3 regions of the Bradyrhizobium sp. UFLA05-109 genome follow, and region 2 is predicted to be linked to each of the others. Evidence: predicted binding sites of a transcription regulator. Region 2 holds the regulator's gene; each other region holds the start of a gene.
The links. Region 2 encodes PhoB, which activates phosphate uptake and scavenging genes when phosphate is short. Its sites were predicted from a motif close to TGTCATNNANCTGTCAT; they were not measured.

Region 1: the regulator PhoB is predicted to act here: its motif matches at 4,329-4,345, upstream of Q3C01_RS08870 (YdcH family protein).
Region 3: the regulator PhoB is predicted to act here: its motif matches at 3,904-3,920, upstream of Q3C01_RS37355 (glycerophosphodiester phosphodiesterase family protein).

Annotation. Positions count from the first base shown of each region.
Region 1 is NZ_JBBIAR010000009.1:146,687-154,377, forward strand. It holds gene Q3C01_RS08860 (sensor domain-containing protein) at 1-2,464, opposite strand, end outside; gene Q3C01_RS08865 (NAD(P)/FAD-dependent oxidoreductase) at 2,688-3,791, shown strand; gene Q3C01_RS08870 (YdcH family protein) at 4,057-4,242, opposite strand; gene Q3C01_RS08875 (YdcH family protein) at 4,573-4,779, shown strand; gene Q3C01_RS08880 (hypothetical protein) at 4,883-5,098, shown strand; gene Q3C01_RS08885 (hypothetical protein) at 5,123-5,374, shown strand; gene Q3C01_RS08890 (GGDEF domain-containing protein) at 5,464-6,225, opposite strand; gene purE (5-(carboxyamino)imidazole ribonucleotide mutase) at 6,368-6,856, shown strand; gene Q3C01_RS08900 (5-(carboxyamino)imidazole ribonucleotide synthase) at 6,853-7,691, shown strand, end outside.
Region 2 is NZ_JBBIAR010000042.1:63,502-71,192, reverse strand. It holds gene Q3C01_RS27865 (aspartate aminotransferase family protein) at 1-637, opposite strand, end outside; gene Q3C01_RS27860 (GcrA family cell cycle regulator) at 1,093-1,605, shown strand; gene phoB (phosphate regulon transcriptional regulator PhoB) at 1,690-2,397, opposite strand; gene phoU (phosphate signaling complex protein PhoU) at 2,412-3,128, opposite strand; gene pstB (phosphate ABC transporter ATP-binding protein PstB) at 3,140-3,958, opposite strand; gene pstA (phosphate ABC transporter permease PstA) at 3,955-4,800, opposite strand; gene pstC (phosphate ABC transporter permease subunit PstC) at 4,802-5,791, opposite strand; gene pstS (phosphate ABC transporter substrate-binding protein PstS) at 5,998-7,008, opposite strand; gene Q3C01_RS27825 (ATP-binding protein) at 7,152-7,691, opposite strand, start outside.
Region 3 is NZ_JBBIAR010000076.1:12,150-19,840, forward strand. It holds gene Q3C01_RS37345 (pyruvate dehydrogenase complex E1 component subunit beta) at 1-1,223, opposite strand, end outside; gene pdhA (pyruvate dehydrogenase (acetyl-transferring) E1 component subunit alpha) at 1,253-2,275, opposite strand; gene Q3C01_RS37355 (glycerophosphodiester phosphodiesterase family protein) at 2,449-3,834, opposite strand; gene adh (aldehyde dehydrogenase) at 4,048-5,565, opposite strand; gene Q3C01_RS37365 (helix-turn-helix domain-containing protein) at 5,797-6,756, opposite strand; gene Q3C01_RS37370 (ABC transporter substrate-binding protein) at 7,044-7,691, shown strand, end outside.

The DNA.
Region 1 (7,691 bases), on a different contig from region 2:
GCGGGTTGCGGCCGAGATTGATCACGAAGGCGCGGTCGATCTTGATCTTGTCGAACGGGAATGCCTGGAGATAGCTCAGCGAAGAATAGCCGCTGCCGAAATCGTCCATCGAGATCCGCACGCCCAGTGCCTTCAGGCGGCGCAGCAGCGCGAGGCCGCGATCAAAATCCTCGATCAGCACGCCCTCGGTGATTTCGAGCTCGAGCCGGCCAGGCGAAAGCCCGGTCTCCAGCAGGATCGAGTGGACGAGGCCGACCACGTCGCCATGGGCAAACTGCGCCGGCGACAAGTTGACCGCGACCTGGAGCGGCTTGGCCCAGGAAGCCGCCTCGCGGCAGGCCTGGCGCAGGATCCACTCGCCCATCTCGACGATCAGGCCGCTCTCCTCCGCGATCGGAATGAACTCGGCCGGCGAGACCTGGCCGCGGACCGGATGCTGCCAGCGCGCCAGCGCCTCGAAGCCGATGATCTCGCTCTCGGCGACGGTTTGGCCGGCGACGCCCTGCGGCTGGAACGCGAGCGAGAGCTCGCCGTTCTTGATCGCTTTCGACAGATCCTGGTGCAGCACGCGGCGGTCGCGGATCTGCTGGTCCATCTCGGGCTGATAGAGGCTGATCGTGCCGCGCGACTTCTGCTTGGCGCGGAACAGCGCTGCCCCGGCATTGGCGAGCAGCGAAGCACCGTCCGCGCCATTGTGCGGGAAGACCGATATGCCGGTGGTGACCCCGGCGCGCACCGCGCGGCCGTCGATCTGGAATTCCTGGGAAAGGGCTTCACCAAGCTGGCGCGCCAGCGCGAGACCCGTGTCGGGCTGCTTGCCATCGATGATCAGGCCAAACTCGTCGCCGGACAGGCGCGCGACCACGCCGCCACGGGCGGCGTCCTGGAGCCGCTGGGCGACCTCGACCAGGAGCTTGTCACCGAGCGCATGGCCGAAGACGTCGTTGACCTCCTTCAGCCCGTCGAGATCGATGCAAAGCACGGCGAACTCCTCGCCGGTGCCCTCGCAGGCCTCGATCATCTGCGTCAGTGCCTGGAGGAAGGCAGAGCGATTAGGCAGGTCGGTCAGACCGTCGTGATAGGCCATGTGCGCCATGCGCGACTCGGTCTGGCGGCGGTCGGTGACGTCCTCGTGGGTCTTGATCAGATATTCCGGCTCGCCGGCATCGCTGAGCACGGTGGCGCGGCGGGTGAGGAACAGCCGCAGACCATCCTTGGTCGAGATCGGATGCTCCTCGGTAATCATCCCCCGCTTCTTGATCGCGGCCTCGTCGCGCGCGATGATCAGCTTGGCTTCCTTGACATTGAAGATGTCGGAAGCGGTGAGGCCCGTGGCATCCTCGCGTTTACGGTTGAGGATCGCCTCCGCGCTGCGATTGGCGAGCAGATAGCGGCCGTCTTTGACTTGCTCCACGATCAGCGCAACCGGAATGTTGTCGACCACGAGCTCGAGGAATTTCTTGGTGCTCTCCAACTCCTCCGAGAGCGAGCGCCGGTCGGTGATGTCTTCGAACACGAGCAGCAGGAATTCAGGCTGGTTGCGTTCGTTGCGGACCACGATCCGGACCGAAGCAACCATGCGCCGCGCGGATCCGCGCTCGACCTCGAATTCGTTGCGGAACTGCCCGTCGGGAGAGTTAAGCGCGGCCCGATCGGCGTCCTCGATCCTGGTCGCCGAGACTGCAGCAAACAGCTCCCGCGCATTTTTGCCAACAGCGTAGTCCCGCGACAATCCCCAGAAGCGCTCATAGGCAGTGTTCGCGAAGATGTAGCGGCCGTCCTCGATGTTCTTCGCGGCCACACAGACCGGGACGTTGTCGAGCACCGATTCCAGGAATTGCTTGGTGGAGGCAAGCTGCCGCGACAAGTTGCGCTGCTCGCTGACGTCGAGATGCGTCGCTACCGAACCGCCATTCGGGAGCACGAAATATTTCACCAGGATGGCTCGCCCCTCGGGCAGCTCGGTGATCAGGCCATTCGAGCTGGCAGCCTTCTCGTAGAACTCGTCGTCGGTCACGCCGAGCACGCCACGATCGCGACGCAGCCTGAGCATGTCTGACCCGGTCATATCGGTCCAGAGGTCCGAGCGCGCCAGCCCGTAGATTTCGAGATAGCGGTCGTTGCAGAAGATGATCCGTCGCTGAGCGTCGGTCATCACGATACCCTGGTTCAGATTGTTCATGGCGGACGAAACGAACGCATTGCGCCGCAACTGCATGCGCCTGGCTCGCCGTAACGCCGAGTGGATCCACAGCACGATGGCCGCCAGGAGCGAGCACACCGCGATGCCGCCGAGCAGCGCCTCCCAGACCAGATTGGGATCGAGCCTGCCCAGATAGCTCTGCGGGCCGAAATTGTCGGACAGCGCAAAGGCGCGCGCGGGCGCAACCGTGCAGGCAAGGCACAGCAGGGCCTGCACAGACGTCAAAATCGTGCCGCTCGCGTGCCAGTCCTTCTCAGCCATCAGCCACCCGCGATTTCAACTCCGGATTGTCTGGCCTCACGGGTTGGGATCGGGTAAACGCCTGTCAGCACGACAGAAAAATGTGACGCCAGATACGGCAATTGCCCTGACATGATAAATTCTTCCTTAATGGAGAGCCGCCTTGGATGCGGTTCCTTAAGTCTCTCGTTAAGCCCCTTGTTAGACTTCTTGGCCCTGCCGCTTACGGACCTCCTGCCCCACCATGGATAGAGTTGACTGCGTCGTCATCGGAGCGGGCGTGGTCGGGCTCGCGGTCGCCCGAAAGCTCGCCCAGGCCGGGCGCGAGGTGATCGTGCTGGAAGCTGCGGAGGCCATCGGCACCGTCACTTCCTCGCGCAACAGCGAGGTGATTCATGCCGGGATCTACTACCGGGCCGGGAGCTGGATGGCGCGGCTGTGTGTCAGCGGCAAGCATGCGCTCTACCGCTACTGCGCCGAGCGCGACATCCCGCACAAAAATTGCGGCAAGCTGATCGTCGCGACCAGTCCGAAGGAGACCGAGAAGCTGCAATCGATCAAGGCGCATGCCGAGGCCAATGGCGTGCTCGACATGCAGATGCTTGCAGGCGACGCCGCGCGCGCGCTGGAGCCGGCGCTCGCTTGCGATGCCGCGTTGCTCTCGCCCTCGACCGGCATCATCGACAGCCACGCCTACATGCTCTCGCTGCGCGGCGAGGCCGAAGCGGCGGGAGCTGCGTTCGCGTTTCACACGCCGCTGATCCGCGCCAAGGCGTCGGGCGGCGTCATCGAAATCGATGCCGGCGGCGAGGCGCCGATGACGCTGCAATGCAGCCTGCTGGTCAATGCGGCCGGTCTTTCGGCGACGACGGTGGCGCGCAGCATCGACGGCATGCCGCTCGACCGGATTCCGCCGGCCTATCTCGCCAAGGGCAACTATTTCAGCTGCAGCACCAAGGCGCCGTTCTCACGGCTGATCTATCCTGTGCCCGAGCCCGGCGGGCTCGGCGTGCACCTCACCCTGGACATGGCGGGCCAGGCACGCTTCGGTCCCGACGTGGAGTGGATCGAAACGATCGACTATGCCGTCGATCCCGCACGCGCAGAGCGTTTCTATCCGGCGATCCGCAAATACTGGCCGGACCTGCCTGATGGTGCGTTGATGCCGAGCTATTCGGGCATACGGCCGAAAATCGTCCCGCCGGCGGTGGCCACACAGGATTTCCTGATGCAGGGCACGCGCGATCACGGCGTAAACGGCCTGATCAATCTCTTCGGTATCGAGTCGCCCGGCCTGACGTCATCGCTTGCGATCGCCGACCACGTCGCCGAGCTCGCAAACATCTAAAGCGCGATGAGATTGGGAGTGAATCGTCATCGCGCTCTAGGTTGTTGTATGAGCATGATCTCCGCGCAAACGCGTTCCGCGTTTGTCGCGAAGGAAAACCGCTTCACGCTTTGCGCTAACACGGCCCCTTCGGGTCCGGATCATGCTCTAGCCTTCGCACGAAGTTAACCGCACGACGCTTCGCACCTCGACGCAGGGATGAGCGCAACAGCTCTCATCCCTGCGTGAAGGATGCGTGATCAGGCTTACATGTGTACGGGGTTTACTAGTGGAGCGTGTCGTCCGTGCCGTGCCTCAACCGCTCGATCTGGTCCTTGACCATCAACTTCCGGCGCTTCAACTCAACAATTTGCAGGTCGTCTGTTGAAAGGTGCACAAGAGCTTCGTGCAATTCATTTTCGAGAAGTTTGTGTTTCCGCTCCAATTCAACAAGATGTGCCTGAATTGTCATTCGAAACCTCCTCGGTAGGGTTGAACCTCAGAATTCGATCCGGACGAAGAAGTGTACATCACCGATTCGTTCTGTCGATAAGTATCCGTAGTCTCCCTGTCATTTTTGAAACTTCATATGTAATGAACAGTGAGTAAGGAACCGCGGCAGGAATCATCCATGATTTCAATGCACCTGTGCGCTGGCGCCGCGATCCACTGAAATATCTTTGCGAGAGAACGTTGATAGGGGACCCAGATAGCTTGCGATCACGTCGCGCAAGGACGATACTTTCCACAGGCCTTCCACAGGCTTTCGCAACTTCATCGGGTTTTCCGGCTACCGCACATCATGACCAATGAAGACGAGCGCGAACTCGAAGCCGAGCTCGCCCGGTTGCAGCAGGAACACCGAGATCTCGATGCGGCGATCGATGCATTGCATCAATCGCCCGCCCCCGACCTGTTGCGGTTACAGCGCCTGAAGAAACGCAAGCTGTTGTTGCGCGACCGTATCGCCTTCATCGAAGACCAGATCACGCCCGACATCATCGCCTGATCCCCGCCGGTATGCCGGATGCGTTTTCCGCATACGGATTCCACTTGACTCAAAAAGAACAAAAGAAGAACATTCGGATCTCAACCGCTTCCGGGGAAATGCCATGTCCGCAGCCGCCTTCGACAACAGCCACTATGAGCAAGCCTGCGATCAAGCGATCGCGATGTGTGACGGCAATCTGCGCAGCACCATCAAGGCGCTGATCATGGCCAACGAATATCTGGAAGCGGAGCTCGAGGAATTGCAGGCGGCAATTTCGGCCGGCTGCATTCCCGAGACGTCGCGCAACAAGATGCGGAGCACCTCCAGCGCCGCGTGAGCCAAGGAGCACGAGGAGCCGACCATGTCCGATGTCACCTACTATGTCGCGCTGCCTTTCCTCATCGATGGAGATGGATCGCCGGTCGCGGGCGCCGCGGAGGAATGTCAGACCTCGGCCGCCGCGCTGCGGCGCGCCGAAATCCTGGCGCACGGCGCCGGCCATATCGGCGCGATCGCGTTCAGCCGCAGCGGCGATCCCATGACCGGCGAGTTCGGCGACGCCAAGCTGCTGCGCAAGTTCGGCAACGTGCCGGAAGATCTCAGCGCGCTTTAATCCAAAGCAGGATGAGTTTTGACTGAATCAATGCAAGCCGAGGGGGACACCTCTCCCCGCTGGGGAGAGGTGAGCCAGATCATCGCATCCTAGCTGCTGATCAGCCTGATCCGCGGCTCGTGCCGCCGCTGCGCCTTGCGCACGTACATGGCTGCGTCGGCCTCCTCCAGCGCGCGGCTTGCCTCGGCATGAGATCCCAGCAGCGCGACACCGGCGGAGGCGCCTGCATTCACGCGCTGGCCGCGAAAGACAAAGGACAAGTCGTCGATCGCCTGCTCGAAGCCTGCGGCCTTGGCCTTGGCGTCCGTCTCGCTGAGGTTCCAGAGCAGCAGTGCGAACTCGTCGCCGCCAAGGCGGCCGACCACGTCAGAGGCGCGCACCTGCCGCGTCAGCGCGGCGGCGATCGCCTTCAGCACCTCGTCACCGGCGGCATGACCGAAGGAGTCGTTGATGGGCTTCAGGCGATCGACGTCGAGCACGATCAACGCGCCGCGGGCGGCGTAGCGCGCCATGTAGGCGATCGCACGGTGCAGCTCGCGCTCGAAGCCGCGACGGTTCGGGATGCCGAGCAGGAAGTCGGTGTCGGCGGCAGCCTCGAGCTCGTCGATGCGCCTTTGGGCTCGGGCGAGCTTGGTGCGCAGGCTGCGGATGATCGCCTTGGCGTCGTTCTTGGCGTCGTTCTTGGCATCGTTTCTGGCATCGTTCCTGGCATTTTCCTTGGCCCGGCCGGTGGTCGCAGCGGTCAGGCCCGCCGACCGGGCCGTGCGCCTGGCCGCGGGTTTGGATCGGCTCCCGCTGCTTTTCCGGCGCTTTTTGGCCTTCGCAGCGATCGCCCTTTTTGGTTTCTTCATGGGCGTCCTGCTCAATGAAGGCTTGCGGGGATTCACCAAGACAGGATAGTGCATTCCCTTCTCCTTGCCACCGCCTTGCGAGCCGCCGGCCGGAACCGCTAATCTGGCCTATGTTTCTGTATTCCCGAGCACAATTGACGTCATGACCGCGCCGATCGCCATCATCATGGGAAGCCAGTCGGATTGGGACACCATGCGGCATGCTGCCGATACGCTCACAGCGCTCGGTGTCGCCTGCGAAAGCCGCATCGTCTCGGCCCACCGCACCCCGGAACGGCTGTTTACCTTTGCCAAGGGCGCCAAGGCCGAAGGCTTCAAGGTCATCATTGCGGGCGCCGGCGGCGCCGCGCATTTGCCCGGCATGACGGCGTCGCTGACCGAACTGCCGGTGTTCGGCGTTCCCGTCGAATCCAAGGCGCTGAAAGGCGTCGATTCGCTGCACTCGATCGTCCAGATGCCCGCCGGCATCCCGGTCGGCACGCTCGCCATCGGCAAGGCGGGCGCGATCAACGCAGCGCTGCTGGCGGCTGCCGTGCTGGCGCTGTTCGATCCGGCGCTGTCGGAACGCCTCGTGGCCTGGCGCAAGGCACAGACTGACGCCGTGGCCGAGCGCCCGGAGGACAAGGCGTGACTGGCACCAAACGGGTGAAGCTGAAGCCCGGCGACACCATCGGAATCCTCGGTGGCGGACAATTGGGGCGGATGCTTGCGATGGCCGCGGCGCGGCTCGGCCTGCGCTCCCAGGTGTTCTCGCCCGATCCGGACTCACCGGCCTTCGACGTCGTGCTGAACGCGACGTGCGCGGAATATGCCGACGTCGAGGCGCTCGAGCTGTTCGCGAATGACGTCAACGTCATCACCTACGAATTCGAGAACGTGCCGGCCGCGGCCGCGCTGGTGCTGGACGCGCGCCGCCCCGTGCTGCCCAACCGCAAGATCCTCGAGACCACCCAGGACCGGCTCGCCGAGAAGGATTTTATCACCCGGCTCGGGATCGGCACCGCCGCCTATGCCGATGTTACCTCGGTCGCATCGCTCCGCGAGGCGATCGTCAGGATCGGGCTTCCGGCCGTGCTGAAGACGCGCCGCTTCGGCTATGACGGCAAGGGCCAGGCGATCATCCGCGAGGGCGACGACATCGCGAAAGTGTGGACCGGCCTCGGCACCAAGTCGGCGATCCTCGAAGCCTTCGTGCCATTCGAGCGCGAGATCTCCGTGATCGCCGCGCGCTCGGCCGAAGGCCAGGTCGAATGTTTCGACGTCACCGAGAACGAACACCGCGATCACATCCTGAAGATCTCGCGCGCCCCGGCCGCGATTCCGGACGCGCTTGCCGAAGAGGCGCGCAACGTCGCCGGCAAGATCGCCGACGCGCTCGATTATGTCGGCGTGCTGGCGGTCGAGATGTTCGTGCTCGCCAACGGCACGGGACCGAAGGTGCTGGTGAACGAGATCGCGCCGCGCGT
Region 2 (7,691 bases):
GCCCATGCTCGTCACAGAGCTGGCGCAGCGCGCGATAGAATGCGGGAGGAGCAGAGCGCACGCCGCCCTCGCCCTGGATCGGCTCGATCAGGATGCCCGCAGTCTGTGGGCCGATCGCCTTCTTGACGGCTTCCAGATCGCCATGCGGCACCTGGTCGAACCCGTCCATCGGCGGACCAAAGCCTTCGAGATATTTTGCAGACCCCGTGGCAGCGAGCGTTGCCAGCGTGCGGCCGTGGAACGCGCCCTCGAAAGTGATCATGCGGTAGCGCTCGGGATGGCCCTTGGTGGCGTGATAGCGGCGCACCACCTTGATCACGCATTCCATCGCCTCAGCGCCGGAATTGCAGAAGAACACGAAGTCCGCAAAGCTCTCGTTGCAGAGCCTGACCGCGAGCTTCTCGCCATCCGGGCTCTGGAACAGGTTCGACATGTGCCAGAGCTTTGTCGCCTGCTCCTGCAGGGCCTTGACCAGATGCGGATGTGCGTGACCGAGCGCATTCACGGCGACACCCGATGTGAAATCGAGATAGCGCTCGCCACTGGTTGCGACCAGCCAGCAGCCTTCGCCGCGCTCGAAGCCGAGCTCGGCCCTGGCGAAAACGGGAAGCAGATGCGTCGCGGCGCTCTTGGTCATGACGGTCACTTGGATGTTGGGGCCGGCTGAGGCTGCGTTGCGCAGCGCATCATTGACCTGCCCGGAAAACGAAACGTGCCGCCTTTTAAGGGCGGCACGTGACACCATTTTATGCTTGGAAAAACCGCTGTCAATGCCGCCAGAAGGCCGTGCGAGGCGCGCGGCCCGTAGTCTTGCGGTGGCGATTTTGAGAGTTTTTTAAGACGGAACATGTGGACGCGGAGCCGCAGACTCTTGCGCGGGAGTCACGCCATATTGTAGCGTTTCTCCTGTCAGATACGACATCTCGTGCAGCAGTTCTGATCCTCTAAGTCCTCATGTACCGGCGTAACGTTCAGGTGCGTTTTTCGCGCCCGGCGAGCCTTAAGGGATTCTGACGGCACGGGTTTTTCGAGGCTTAGACATCGCCACGTGGCCCCAAGGATTGGCTGGCGCGCGGCGAGGGGAAGGGTGCAATGACGGTTTTGACCTGGTCCGACGATCGCGTCGAGCAATTGAAAAAGCTCTGGGAAGCCGGGCTTTCGGCCAGCCAGATCGCTGCCGAACTCGGGAATGTGACGCGCAACGCCGTAATCGGCAAGGTGCACCGGCTGGGCCTGTCCGGTCGCGCCAAGACCCCGTCCTCGGCGGCTCCCCGGCCGCGCAAGGCACGCCCCGCGCAGCACATGATGCGGGTGAGCCGGCCGATCTCGCGCGGCAACACCGCCCTCGCCCAAGCCTTCGAGGTCGAGGTGGAGCCCGATCCCATCACCTATGACAATGTCGTACCGATGAGCCAGCGCCTGTCGCTGCTCGAGCTCAACGAAGCGACCTGCCACTGGCCGGTCGGCGATCCCTCGAGCCCGGATTTCTTCTTCTGCGGCGGCAAGTCGCTCTCGGGCCTGCCCTATTGCGCGCAGCACTCGCGCGTCGCCTACCAGCCGGCGGCGGATCGTCGGCGCGCACCGGCTAAGCCGGGAACACGCTGAGTTCAGCCACAAACGACAACGTCCCGGCGCAGGGCCGGGACGCCTGATCGAGAAACGTCAGCGCGCCATTTGGCGCGCTTTTTTTTACGTTTGCTCAGCCTTCGCGAAACGATCATCCAGCGCGTAGCCGGCGCCGCGGACCGTGCGGATCGGATCCTGCTCGCGGCCGAGATTGAGCAGCTTGCGCAGACGGCCGATATGGACGTCGACGGTGCGCTCATCGATATAGATGTCACGGCCCCAGACGCTGTCGAGCAGCTGCTCGCGCGAGAACACCCGGCCGGGATGCTCCAGGAAGAACTCCAGGAGGCGATATTCGGTCGGGCCGAGGTCGATCGGCCTGCCCGAGCGGGCGACGCGGCGCTTCTCGCGGTCGAGCTCGATGTCGCCATAGGCGAGTATGGTCGCAAGCCGCTCGGGGCTTGCACGCCGCAGGAGGCCCTTCACGCGTGCGAGCAACTCGGGCACCGAGAACGGCTTGACGATGTAGTCGTCGGCGCCGGTCGCAAGCCCGCGCACCCGCTCGCTCTCCTCACCGCGCGCCGTGAGCATGATGATCGGCAGCTGCTTGGTCTCGGGCCTGGCGCGAAGCCTGCGACACAGCTCGATGCCGGACAGGCCCGGCAGCATCCAGTCGAGCACGATCAGGTCGGGGATGTGCTCTTTGAGACGGGTGTCGGCGTCGTCGCCGCGCATCACCGTCTCGACATCGTAGCCGTCGCCTTCGAGGTTATAGCGCAATAGCTCGGTCAGCGCTTCCTCGTCCTCAACAACCAGAATGCGTGCGCCCATGGCGTCGTCGCTCCTTAAGTGTTCGGCACGGTCGTGGCGAAGGTGGTCATGTCGCCCTTCGGACGCTTGTCCGCGATGGCCTGACCTTCGATCATATAGAAGACGGTCTCGGCGATGTTGGTCGCATGGTCGCCGATCCGCTCGATATTCTTGGCGCAGAACATCAAATGGATGCAGAACGAAATGTTGCGCGGATCCTCCATCATGTAGGTCAGGAGCTCGCGGAACAGCGAAGTGCAGATCGCGTCGACCTCCTCGTCGCCCTTCCACACCATCATCGCCGCTGGCAGATCATGCGCGGCATAGGCGTCCAGCACCGACTTGACCTGCTGCTGCACGAGGTCGGTCATGTGCTCCAGGCCGCGGAACAGCTTTAGCGGATGGAAATCGGTCTCGAGCGCGGCGACGCGCTTGCCCATGTTCTTGGCGAGGTCGCCGATGCGCTCCAGATCGGTCGCAACGCGCATGGCGCCGACGATCTCGCGCAGGTCGACAGCCATCGGCTGGCGGCGCGCGATCGTGAGCACGGCGCGCTCCTCGATCTTCTTCTGGAGCGCGTCGATCTCGGCGTCGGTTGCTACCACGCGCTGGCCGAGCGCGACGTCACGGCGGATCAGCGCATCGACGGAATCGACGATCATGCGCTCGGCAAGGCCACCCATCTCCGCAACGAGCCGCGTAAGCTCCTGGAGGTCGGTGTCGAAGGCCTTTGCGGTATGTTCAGAAGCCATTTCCTGTCTCCTCAGCCGAAGCGGCCGGTGATGTAGTCCTGGGTACGCCGGTCGCTGGGCGACGTGAAGATCTTGCTGGTCTCGTCGAACTCGATGAGCTCGCCGAGATACATGAAGGCGGTCTTGTCGGAGACGCGCGCCGCCTGCTGCATGTTGTGGGTGACGATCGCGATCGTGTAGTTCTCGGCGAGCTCCTGGATCAGCTCCTCGACCTTGGCGGTCGAGATCGGATCGAGCGCCGAGCAGGGCTCGTCGAACAGGATCACCTCGGGGCGCACCGCCACGGTGCGGGCGATGCAGAGACGCTGCTGCTGGCCACCGGAGAGCGACAGGCCGGAGGCGTTGAGCTTGTCCTTGACTTCGTTCCACAGCGCACCACCGCGCAGCGCCTTCTCGACCCGGTCGTCCATCTCGGACTTGGAGATCTTCTCATAGAGGCGGATGCCGAAGGCGATGTTCTCATAGATCGTCATCGGGAACGGCGTCGGCTTCTGGAACACCATGCCGACCCGGGCACGCAGCAGGTTGAGGTCGAGCTTGGGGTCGAGGATGTTGGTCTGGTCCAGCATCAGCTGACCGGTGGCGCGCTGCCCCGGATAGAGATCGTACATCCGGTTGAAGATGCGCAGCAGGGTCGACTTGCCGCAGCCGGACGGGCCGATGAACGCCGTGACGCGGTTGGTGCCGAGCGTCATGTTGATGTTCTTCAGCGCGTGGTGTTCGCCGTAATAAAAGTTGAGGTTGCGCACCGTCACCTTGGCCGGAGCCTCAGGCAGCGTCGGCGAGGCCTGACGCCCGGTGGAACCTACGGAAACGGACAGATCGCTCATTTTGCAGTCCTCTCGGCGCCAAGAATGCGCGCGCCAATGTTCAGGGCAAGCACGGTCAGGGTGATCAGAAGCGCCCCGCTCCAGGCCAGTTGCTTCCAATAGGCGTAGGGGCTCTGAACGAAGTTGTTGATGGTGACCGGCAGGTTCGCCATCGTCTTGTTCAGGCTCAGGCTGAAGAACTGGTTCGACAGCGCGGTGAACAGTAGCGGCGCGGTCTCGCCGGCGACGCGGGCGGTCGCGAGCAGCACGCCGGTGATGAGGCCGGAGCGCGCCGCGCGGTAGGCGATCCGCTTGATCACCAGCGAGCGTGGCAGACCGAGGGCGGAAGCCGCCTCACGCAACGCGTTCGGCACCAGCAACAGCATGTCCTCGGTGGTGCGCAGCACGACCGGGATCACGATGACGGCGAGCGCCAGCGCGCCGGCGATCGCGGAGAAGCCACGCATCGGCACCACCACCGCGCCATAGATGAACAGGCCGATGATGATCGAGGGCGCCGACAAGAGGATGTCGTTGATGAAGCGGATCACCGAGGTCAGCTTGTCGTTGCGGCCGTATTCGGCGAGATAGGTGCCGGCGAACATGCCGAGCGGTGCGCCGATGCCGACGCCGATCACGGTCATGATGATCGAACCGATGATGGCGTTGCGCAGGCCGCCTTCGGTCGAGCCCGGGGGCGGAGTGTCCGCGACGAAGATCTGAAGGTTCAGACCGGTGATGCCGTTGTAGAGCAGCGTGATCAGGATCAGCGCGAGCCAGGTGACGCCAAAGGCGGCGGCACCGATGCAGAGACCGCGGACGACGATGTCCTTGCGGCGGCGACGTGCGTAAATCGGGTTCATGTTACTTCCCCGCCTTCTTTTCGAGACGCAGCAGCATCAGCCGCGCGCCTGCGAGCACGAAGAACGTCAGCACGAACAGCAGGAGGCCGAGCAGGATCAGGCCTGACTGGTGCAGGCCGTCGCTCTCGGCGAACTCGCTCGCGATCGCCGCCGAGATCGTGGTGCCCGGCGCGAAGATCGAGGACGATATACGGAAGGAATTGCCGATGATGAAGGTCACCGCCATGGTCTCGCCCAGCGCGCGGCCGAGGGCGAGCATGACGCCGCCGATGATGCCGACGCGCGTATAGGGGATCACCACGCTGCGCACGACCTCCCAGGTGGTGCAGCCGACGCCGTAGGCGGCCTCTTTGAGGACCGGCGGCACAGTCTTGAACACGTCGACCGAGATCGAGGTGATGAAGGGCAGCACCATGATCGCAAGGATCAGCGCGGCGTTGAACAGGCTGAGATAGGACGGCGGGCCGGCGAAGATCGCGCCCAGCACGGGAACGCCGTCGAACAGCTTGATCATGAAGGGCTGGAAGGTGTTGGCCAGGAACGGGCCCAGCACGAAGAAGCCCCACATGCCGTAGATGATCGAGGGAATGCCGGCGAGCAGCTCGACGGCCATGCCGATCGGGCGGCGCAGCCATTGCGGGCAGAGCTCGGTGAGGAAGATCGCAATGCCGAGCCCGACGGGAATGGCGATCAGCATCGCGATGAAGGAGGTGATGAGCGTGCCGTACATCGGCCCGACCGCGCCAAGCACCGGTGGATCGGCGGACGGCGCCCAGCGCTGCGTCCACAGGAACGCGAGGCCGTATTCCTTCATCGCCGGGAACGCCCCGATGATTAACGAAACAATGATGCCGCCCAGGATCAGCAGCACCGAGATCGCGCTGAGACGCGTGATCCAGTAAAAGGTCAGATCGCCCAGCTTGAACGCGCTCAACGCTTTGGCGCGGTCATACGGTCCGGCGGCCTCGACTATATCGCTTTGAACGGCCATCTCTGCCACGCCGATCCCCTGTTCTACCTAAACTCTTTCGCAAGCCGCTGATACCGCGGTCTTCTCGACGAATTGTCCCGCGTCATTCGGGACTACGCCCTCAAGGGCGCAGGCCGGAATCCAGGACGCGCTATCGCCGCACTCAGGATTCCGGACGTTGCCGGCGTCACCCGTGCCCCGGATACCGGGGCACGGGCAGAAGAGCCTTAGCTCTTGATGTCCGCAGACCAGGTCTTCTCGATGAGCTGGACGACGCTGTCCGGCATCGGAATGTAGTCGAGCTCCTCGGCCATCTTGTCGCCGTTCTTGAAAGCCCAGGCGAAGAACTTGAGGGCTTCCTTGGAGGCAGCCTTGTCGGCCGGATCCTTGTGCATCAGGATAAAGGTCGACGCCGTGATCGGCCAGGACTTGTCGCCGGGCTGATCGGTCAGGATCACGTAGTAGCCAGGCGCCTTGGCCCAGTCGGCGTTGGACGCGGCGGCCTGGAAGGCCTCGACCGTCGGCTGCACCGTCTTGCCGGCCTTGTTGACGAGGCCGGTGTAGGTCAGCTTGTTCTGCTTGGCATAGGCGTACTCGACATAACCGATCGAGTTCTTGGTCTGGCTGATGTTGCCCGACACGCCTTCGTTGCCCTTGGCGCCGACACCGACCGGCCATTCGACCGCCGTGCCCTCACCGACCTTGCTCTTCCAGTCCGCGCTGGCCTTCGAAAGGTAGTTGGTGAAGTTGAACGTGGTGCCCGAACCGTCCGAGCGGCGAACGACGGTGATGGCGTCCGACGGCAGCTTCACGTTCGGATTGAGCTTCTTGATGGCCGGATCGTCCCACTTGGTGATCTTGCCGAGATAGATGCTGGCGAGCGTCTCGCCGTCGAACACCATGTCGCCCGGCTTCACGCCCTCGATGTTGACCACGGGGACGATGGCGCCCATGACCATCGGCCACTGAACGAGGCCGTCCTTTTCGAGCTGCTCGGCCTTGAGCGGCGCATCGCTGGCACCGAAGGTCACGGTCTTGGCCTGGATCTGCTTGATGCCGCCGCCGGAGCCGATCGACTGATAGTTCAGACCGTTGCCGGTCTCCTTCTTGTAGGCATCAGCCCACTTCGAATAGATCGGGAACGGGAAGGTCGCGCCGGCGCCGGTGATGTCGGCCGCGAAGGCCGACGTCGATGCGGCGACCAAGCCAGCAGCGACGATAGTTTTGATGAAATTCATGCTGGTCTCCATAGTGGGGAGCGAAGCGCCATGCGCGCCCGATCGCGCTCCCGCGCCGCTCGTTTAGGAGCGGTCGGTAGTGCTTTTACGAAGGTTTCGTGACAGTGGGATGACGGACTTAAGCAGCTGAAATAGTTTGCATTTCAGGTTGAAGCCGGAGGCTTCGCCTGGGGAAAACAGGCGGTGAAAGTGGCACCCTGTCTGAGCACGCTTTCGATCAAAAGCCGGCCGCGATGCCGGTTAACAATATGTTTCACCAGCGACAAACCGAGGCCCGTCCCGCCCTGCGAGCGGCTGTCGCCGACGTCAACCCGGTAGAAGCGCTCCGTCAGCCGCGGAAGGTGTTCCGGCGCAATGCCGGGGCCGAAGTCGCGCACCATGACCCGAATTTCCGGCGAGCCATCGGCCGCCGTGACCATGGAGAGCGAGACGATCACCCGCCCGCCTGAGGCTCCGTATTTCAGCGCGTTCTCGATCAGGTTCTCGAACAGCCGCAACAGCTCCTCGCGGTCGCCCGCGATCATCACCGCCGTCTCCGGCAGATCGATCTGGACGTCTACCTGGCGCTCGCGCGCCAGCGGTTCGAGCCCGTCGGCGACCTGGCGGATGATCGGCACGACATCGACGAGCGTGTCGGGCCGCACATGTGCCGACAATTCCACCCGCGACAGCGACAACAGATC
Region 3 (7,691 bases), on a different contig from region 2:
ATCTCGGCGCCGACGCCGCTCTGGGCCCAGCCCTCCTCCACCGTGACGGCACGGCCGGTCTTCTTGACGGAGTTTATGATGGTCTCGGTGTCCATCGGCCGCAGCGTGCGCAGGTCGATCACCTCGGCCTCGATGCCGTCCTTGGCAAGCTCGTCCGCCGCCTTCAGCGCATAGGTCATTCCGTTCGACCACGAGATGATCGTGACGTGGCTGCCCGAGCGCACGATGCGCGCCTTGCCGATCGGGATCACATAGTCGTCGAGCTTCGGCACTTCGCCGGTGTGACCATAGAGAACTTCGTTCTCGAGGAAGATCACTGGATTGGGATCGCGGATCGCGGCCTTGAGCAGGCCCTTGGCGTCCGCAGCCGAATACGGCGCGATCACCTTGAGGCCCGGAACGTGCGAGTACCAGGAGGAGTAGTCCTGGCTATGCTGGGCCGCGACGCGCGCAGCGGCGCCGTTGGGGCCGCGGAAGACGATCGAGCAACCCATCTGGCCGCCGGACATATAGAGCGTCTTGGCGGCGGAGTTGATGATCTGGTCCATCGCCTGCATGGCGAAGTTGAAAGTCATGAACTCGACGACCGGCTTCAGGCCGGCCATCGCCGCACCGACGCCGATGCCGGCAAAGCCGTGCTCGGTGATCGGCGTGTCGATGACGCGCTTGGCGCCGAATTCCTGCAGGAGACCCTGCGTGATCTTGTAGGCGCCCTGATACTCCGCGACCTCCTCGCCCATCACGAAGACGTCGGCATCGCGACGCATCTCCTCGGCCATGGCGTCGCGCAAGGCTTCGCGGACGGTCTGCTTCACCATCTCGGTGCCGGCGGGCACTTCGGGGTCCGGCTCGGCAACGGCGGCCGGAGCGGACGGTGCAACTTTCGGAGCAGGCGCCTCGCTCTTGGCTTGCGCGGGCGGCGCGGATTCCGCGGCCGGCTTTGCCGGTGCCGGCGCCTTGGCGAGGTCAGCGGCGCTCTCTCCGTCGGCGAGAATCGTCGCGATCGGCGTGTTCACGGCAACGTCGGCGGTACCTTCGGGGATCAGGATCTTGCCGAGCGTACCCTCATCGGTCGCCTCGACCTCCATGGTCGCCTTGTCGGTCTCGATCTCGGCGATCACGTCGCCCGACTTGATCGTCTCACCCTCTTTTTTCAGCCATTTGGCGAGGTTGCCCTTTTCCATCGTGGGCGACAGCGCGGGCATCAGCACTTGAATTGGCATATTGACTCCAAAAGAAAGCTTGCGCGCTTTTAGCGATAAACGTCGGTCCAGAGCTCGGACACATCCGGCTCGGGATCATGCTGGGCAAAATCGGCGGAGGCATTCACGATGTCGCGGACCTCGGCGTCGATCGCCTTGAGGTCCTGCTCGCTAACGTTGGCGGCCAGGAGGCGGTTGCGTACCTGCTCGATCGGATCCTGGTCGTGGCGAACCTTCTCGACCTCCTCGCGCGTGCGGTACTTTGCAGGGTCCGACATCGAGTGGCCGCGGTAGCGGTAGGTCTGCATCTCCAGGATGACCGGGCCCTTGCCGGCGCGGCACCAGGCAACCGCCTCGTCGGCCGCAGCCTTCACCGCACGGACATCCATGCCGTCGACCTGATGACCGGGGATGTTGAAGGACAGGCCGCGCTTGGAGAAATCCTGCTGCGCCGAGGCACGCGACACCGAGGTGCCCATGGCGTAGCGGTTATTCTCGATGACGAAGATCACCGGCAGCTTCCAGAGTTCCGCCATGTTGAAGCTCTCATAGACCTGGCCCTGGTTGGCCGCACCATCGCCGAAATAGGTGACGGCGACGTTGTCGTTGCCGCGATAGTGGTTGGCGAAAGCGAGCCCCGCACCGAGGGAGACCTGGGCGCCAACGATGCCGTGGCCGCCGTAAAACTTCTTCTCCACGCTGAACATGTGCATGGAGCCGCCCTTGCCCTTGGAATAGCCGCCGCGGCGTCCGGTGAGCTCGGCCATGACGCCGTTGGCCTCCATGCCGGTGGCGAGCATATGGCCGTGGTCGCGATAGCCGGTGATGACCTGGTCGCCATCCTTCAGCGCCATCTGCATTCCGACCACCACGGCCTCCTGGCCGATATAGAGGTGGCAGAAGCCGCCGATCGCACCCATGCCGTAGAGCTGGCCGGCCTTCTCCTCGAATCGCCGGATCAGGAGCATGTCGCGAAGCGCCTTGAGCTCCTGCTCTCTCGTGAATTCCGGGGGCGAACCGCCGTTGGTCTTGTCCTGGGGAGCGCTAGCGGCGGCTTTCTTGGGTGCGGCCATAGGAATTCCGGGTCAGAGAAAACTAAGCCCTCTCTAACCCAAGTCTATCGCGCGCGAAAGCACCGCAGCGACATCGCGCGACATTCATTATGCCGCACTGCAACGTGACCGAAATATTGCAAAACCTTTGGCGCCGATCGGGCAACAATTGCTCCCCCCAGAGGGGGCCGGCCTCACCAGCCGAGCTCCCGCAGATAGGCTGCACGGGCGTCAACTCCAGTATGCGTGAAGTCGGTAAAGACCCCATCCACGCCGAGACGGAAGAATTTGAGATATTCGAGGCTTGGATCGCCGTGGTAGTCGCCAGCCAGATACTTCTTCTCGTTTCGGAAAGTGAAGACATGCACGAACAGGCCGAGCTTGTGCGCATCGGCAACGAGGCTGGTTGCTTCCTGCGTCGAAGCCTCCGGAGTCGATCCCTTGTAGGGCGTGCCGTCGGCGTTGCTGTCCTTCCACGGAGAAATCTTGAGCGGAACGATGTAAGCCTTCCACGGACCAATGCCGTCGGCATAGGTCTTGATCTCCGCAAGACCCTCGGGGGTCACCATCGCATCGTACAAGCGCGCGTCACCGGAAACCGTCCAGTCGAACGGACGCGAATTGGTGATGTTGTTATTGAGGACCTTGCCGGTCTTGAAGTCGACACCATTGCCATCGATGAGCTGGACCTGCCGCGTCTCCAGGCCATGGCTGCGCATGTATTTCAGGCTGCCAGGCTCGAAGCTCTGAACAAAGATGGGGGCCTCCTTTGAGTTGAGGCCGTTGTCCTTGATGATCTTGATCAAGGCATCCTCGAGCGGGTGACTGCCGGGCATGCCACAGCCATTGGCGATCGCCTGGGCGTTGTTCCAGGTCGGATTCTTGGTTTCCGGATAGACGCTGATGGGACGCCCCGTCTCCTTGCTCTTGGCCTTGGCGATATCGATGATGTCCTGGAAACTGATGATCGGGAACTTGCCGTTGAAGACCTTCGGCCTTTCGTTGGCCGCATCATAGGTGGTCCCGGCGATCCAGTCCTTCAGCTCGGCCATGGTGAAGTCGGTGATCGACCAATCATTGGTATGGTCTTCGCCATCCACGATCAGCGATTTCAGCACGGATTTGGGGTCGGCCGGATTGGTGAGATCCGTGAGATAGTCAGCAGGTGTGCTGGGGGAAGAAGGAGCCTTGACGCGCACGCCGGGCACCGTGCGCTTGCGAGCCGCGACCGCCGCATTGGTCTTCGCCACCTCGGCAACGTTGGTATTGTCGTTCAGCCAGGGGTTGTGACGCGCGACCAGGACACAATCCTTGGTCAGGTGCAGGTCCTCTTCGAGCGCGTCGGTTCCAAGCGCCGCGGCAAGGTCATACGACGCCTCGGTCTCTTCAGGCACCAGCCCCGGGAGGCCGCGATGTCCGAGGATCAGTGGCGGCTTACCGTCAACGGTCAAGAAGTTCTTGGCGCCGGCCGGCGCCGAGCCGGTCTGTGCGAAGGCCAGCGAGGGGACCAATGCCAAAGCGGCCACGCCGAGCAGCATCGCTCCGGCACAGACATTCCGTCGTGAACGATGGTCCGTCATGGTCAAGTCTCCGTCTTTTGCCCGGCATCGCTTCGACGCCACAAGGGCCGAACTGAATAGGATCGTTCTCTGACAGACGGATGACGGTCGGCTGGACAAAAGCTCCTGAAATACAACAGGGACACGCGCGGATCGACGACCGCATCCGAACGCGTCCGCGCTTGTAGCATGGTTGGAACGGGCGGCGCAGGGGCGCGCCGCCCTCTCCGCCGATCAGAAGAAGCCGAGCTTCTTCGGGCTGTAGCTGACCAGGAGGTTCTTGGTCTGCTGATAGTGATCGAGCATCATCTTGTGGGTCTCGCGGCCGACACCCGACTGCTTGTAGCCGCCGAACGCCGCGTGGGCGGGATAGGCGTGGTAGCAGTTGGTCCAGACCCGGCCTGCCTGGATGGCGCGGCCGAAGCGGTAGCAGCGGTTGGCATCGCGGCTCCAGACACCGGCCCCTAAGCCATAGAGCGTGTCGTTGGCGATCGACAGCGCCTCCTCGTCGGTCTTGAAGGTCGTGACCGACACGACGGGGCCAAAGATCTCCTCCTGGAAGATCCGCATCTTGTTGTGACCCTGGAACACGGTCGGCTGGACGTAGTAGCCGCCTGCGAGATCGCCGCCGAGGCTGGCGCGGCCACCGCCGGCCAGGACCTTTGCCCCTTCCTTCTTGCCGATGTCGATATAGGAAAGAATTTTCTCCAGCTGTTCACCGGAGGCCTGGGCACCGATCATGGTGTCCGCGGCGCGCGGATCCCCCTGCTTGATGGCGGCGACGCGCTCGAGCGCCCGCTCCATGAAGCGGTCGTAGATGTCCTCATGGACCAGCGCGCGGCTCGGACAGGTGCAGACCTCGCCCTGGTTGAGCGCGAACATCACGAAGCCTTCGATCGCCTTGTCGAAGAAGTCGTCGTCTTCGGCGGTGACGTCCTTGAAGAAGATGTTCGGCGACTTGCCGCCGAGCTCGAGGGTAACGGGAATGAGGTTCTGGGCGGCATATTGCATGATCAGCCGGCCCGTCGTGGTCTCGCCGGTGAAGGCGATTTTTGCGATACGCGGGCTGGAGGCGAGCGGCTTGCCGGCCTCGAGGCCAAAGCCGTTGACGATGTTGAGCACGCCGGGAGGCAAGAGGTCGCCGACGATCTCGGCCCAGACCATGATCGAGGCCGGCGTCTGCTCGGCCGGTTTCAGCACCACGCAATTGCCGGCGGCGAGCGCAGGCGCGAGCTTCCAGCACGCCATCAGCAGCGGGAAGTTCCAGGGAATGATCTGGCCGACCACGCCGAGCGGCTCATGGAAATGATAGGCGATGGTGTCGTGGTCGATCTCGCCGATCGAGCCTTCCTGGGCACGAACGACGCCTGCGAAGTAGCGGAAGTGATCGATCGCGAGCGGCAGGTCGGCTGCGCGGGTCTCGCGGATCGGCTTGCCATTGTCCCAGGTCTCGGCGATTGCGAGCCGCTCGAGGTTCTCTTCCATGCGCTCTGCGATCCGATTCAGGATTGCGGCGCGCTCCGCAACGCTGGTGCTGCCCCAGGCAGCCTTGGCGGCGTGCGCGGCATCGAGCGCAGCTTCGACGTCCTGGTGATCGGAGCGCGCGATCTTGCAGACAACCTGACCGTTCACGGGCGAGGCGTTGTCAAAATACTTGCCGGAGATCGGCGCTACGAATTTGCCGCCGATGAAATTGTCGTACTTCGCGGCGAAGGGTACTTGTGCGACGTTGAGGAATTCGACCTTGTTCATATTCACTCCCGATGTTGCTGTTTGCGCGATCGTCGTGCGTTCACGACTTGCGCAGACGATGAAGCGGGAGGCGTTTTCTGTCAGCCCGGGTGGACGCGTTGATGGAGGCGACCTGTCGCAGTTCTGCGACAGGTGAAGTGGCCCTCACGCATTCAGACCTCATCCTGAGCAGCGCATTCTTGAGCCACATCGTCATTGCGCGCAATGACGATTGAGGAAACGAGCGAACGCTCAGTGCTTCAACTCGAAGCGCTTGAGCTTTCGGTGCAGCGTGGCGCGGCTGACGCCGAGGGCCTTGGCGGCGGCGGAAACATTGCCGCCCGCGCGCAACAGCGCCCGCTGCAACACGGCACGCTGACCACCGGCGAAGTGATCGGGAGCCGCATCGCCACCGAGAAGATCGGCTGCGGGCACCGGCTGCAACGGGCGGCCGGGCGCGATCCCAAGTCCGACCCGGGCGGACCTCGTCGCGCCTATCACGAGATCATCCGCATCGACCGCGACGAGACCACCGCAATGGCCGTCGGCTGACGACGTCAGCACGATGCGGGCGTGGGCGAAGGCGTTGCGGAACAGATCAGCCTCGATGCGCCGTGCCGCTTCGCCTGCCGCGAGCGCGATCAGGTTGGCGAAGGCGTCGGTGCGGTCGGCGCGGCAGGAGGAGACGTCGAGCACGCCGGCGAGCATCCCGTCATGATCGTAGATCGGGACAGCGGTGCAGCTCAGAAGCGTATTGCGGGCGAAGAAATGCTGCTCGCGATCGATGGTCAGCGGCCGCTGCTCGACGAGGCACGTTCCGATTCCGTTGGTGCCTTCATGCTCCTCGCTCCAGAGCGCGCCGATCCAAAGGCCCCAGGATTGGAACGTGGGGTCGTCAGCCGGCGTGCCGCGACGATCGACCGGAATCCCCTCGCGATCGGCGAGCAGCACGCAGCAGCCGGCAGCTCCGACCGCCTGGTAGAGCCGGTCCATCGTGCCTTGGGCAGCACTGAGCAGTGGCGCGATCCGCTCGCGCGCATGGTGCAACTCAGTCTCGGTGAGACGGGTCGTCGGCCGATGGCCTGCAGGATCGAGATGATGCAATCGGGAGGAACGGCGCCACGAGGCCACGAGCGCGGAGCGTGCCGCCTGGCCTGACGCGATGGCGGCCTCGACGCGGGCCGCGTGATGCGGGTGCATTTGCCCATTCATCACTGTTTCCTCCCGAGGGCAGTCTAGATGCTGCCGACGTCGCTCGATTGATCTGCCTCAATCCTGAAAGTGCCGCGCAAGAAGGCATGAACCCGCACCGCCGTTGCCGTCAAGACGGAAGTACAGCATCCACTTACGACCTTCGATATAGGCGAAAAAACCGAATAACACCGCACTGTCGCAAAAGTTGGAATGCGCGTTTCACGCGGCGATCGAAAAACAGAATAGAGCGCAAACAGCGCGTCACCTATGCTGGAAGCATCAAGTAACTTTCAGCAGGAGCCGTCGTGACCAACCCGTTCTCACTCTCAAGGCGTTCCCTGCTCGGCGCGCTAGCAGGCGGACTCGTTGCCGGCGGTGCGAAAGCCCAAGGCAAGCCGGCAGAGATCGATCTCAGCGGCGTCACGCTGCGCGTCGCCTATTACAAGGGCGGCTGGCCCGCCCTGCTCCAGGCTGCCGGCGAAGACAGGACGCCCTACAAGATCGACTGGAAGGAGCTCAACAATGGCGTGCTGCACATCGAGGCGCTGAACAGCGACGCGCTCGATCTCGGCTCGGGCAGCGAGATTCCCGCGATGTTCGCCGCGCGCAAGAATGCGAGCGTGCGCTTCATCGCAGTCACCCACGAAGACCTCAACACCCAGATCACGGTTGCGGCCAAGGACACGCCGATCCATTCGATCGCCGATCTCAAAGGCAAGAAGGTCGGGTATGTCCGCGCCACGACCGCGCACTATTTCCTCGCCAAGCAGCTCGAGGAAGCCGGGCTGACCTTCAACGACATCGAGGCCATCAACCTGACACCGTCGGACGGTTATTCCGCCTTCACCTCGGGCAAGCTCGATGCGTGGGCGATCTATGGCTACAACGGCCAACTCGCGATCTCCAGGCAGGGCGCGCGCCTGCTCAAGACCGGCGTCGGCTATCTCTCCGGA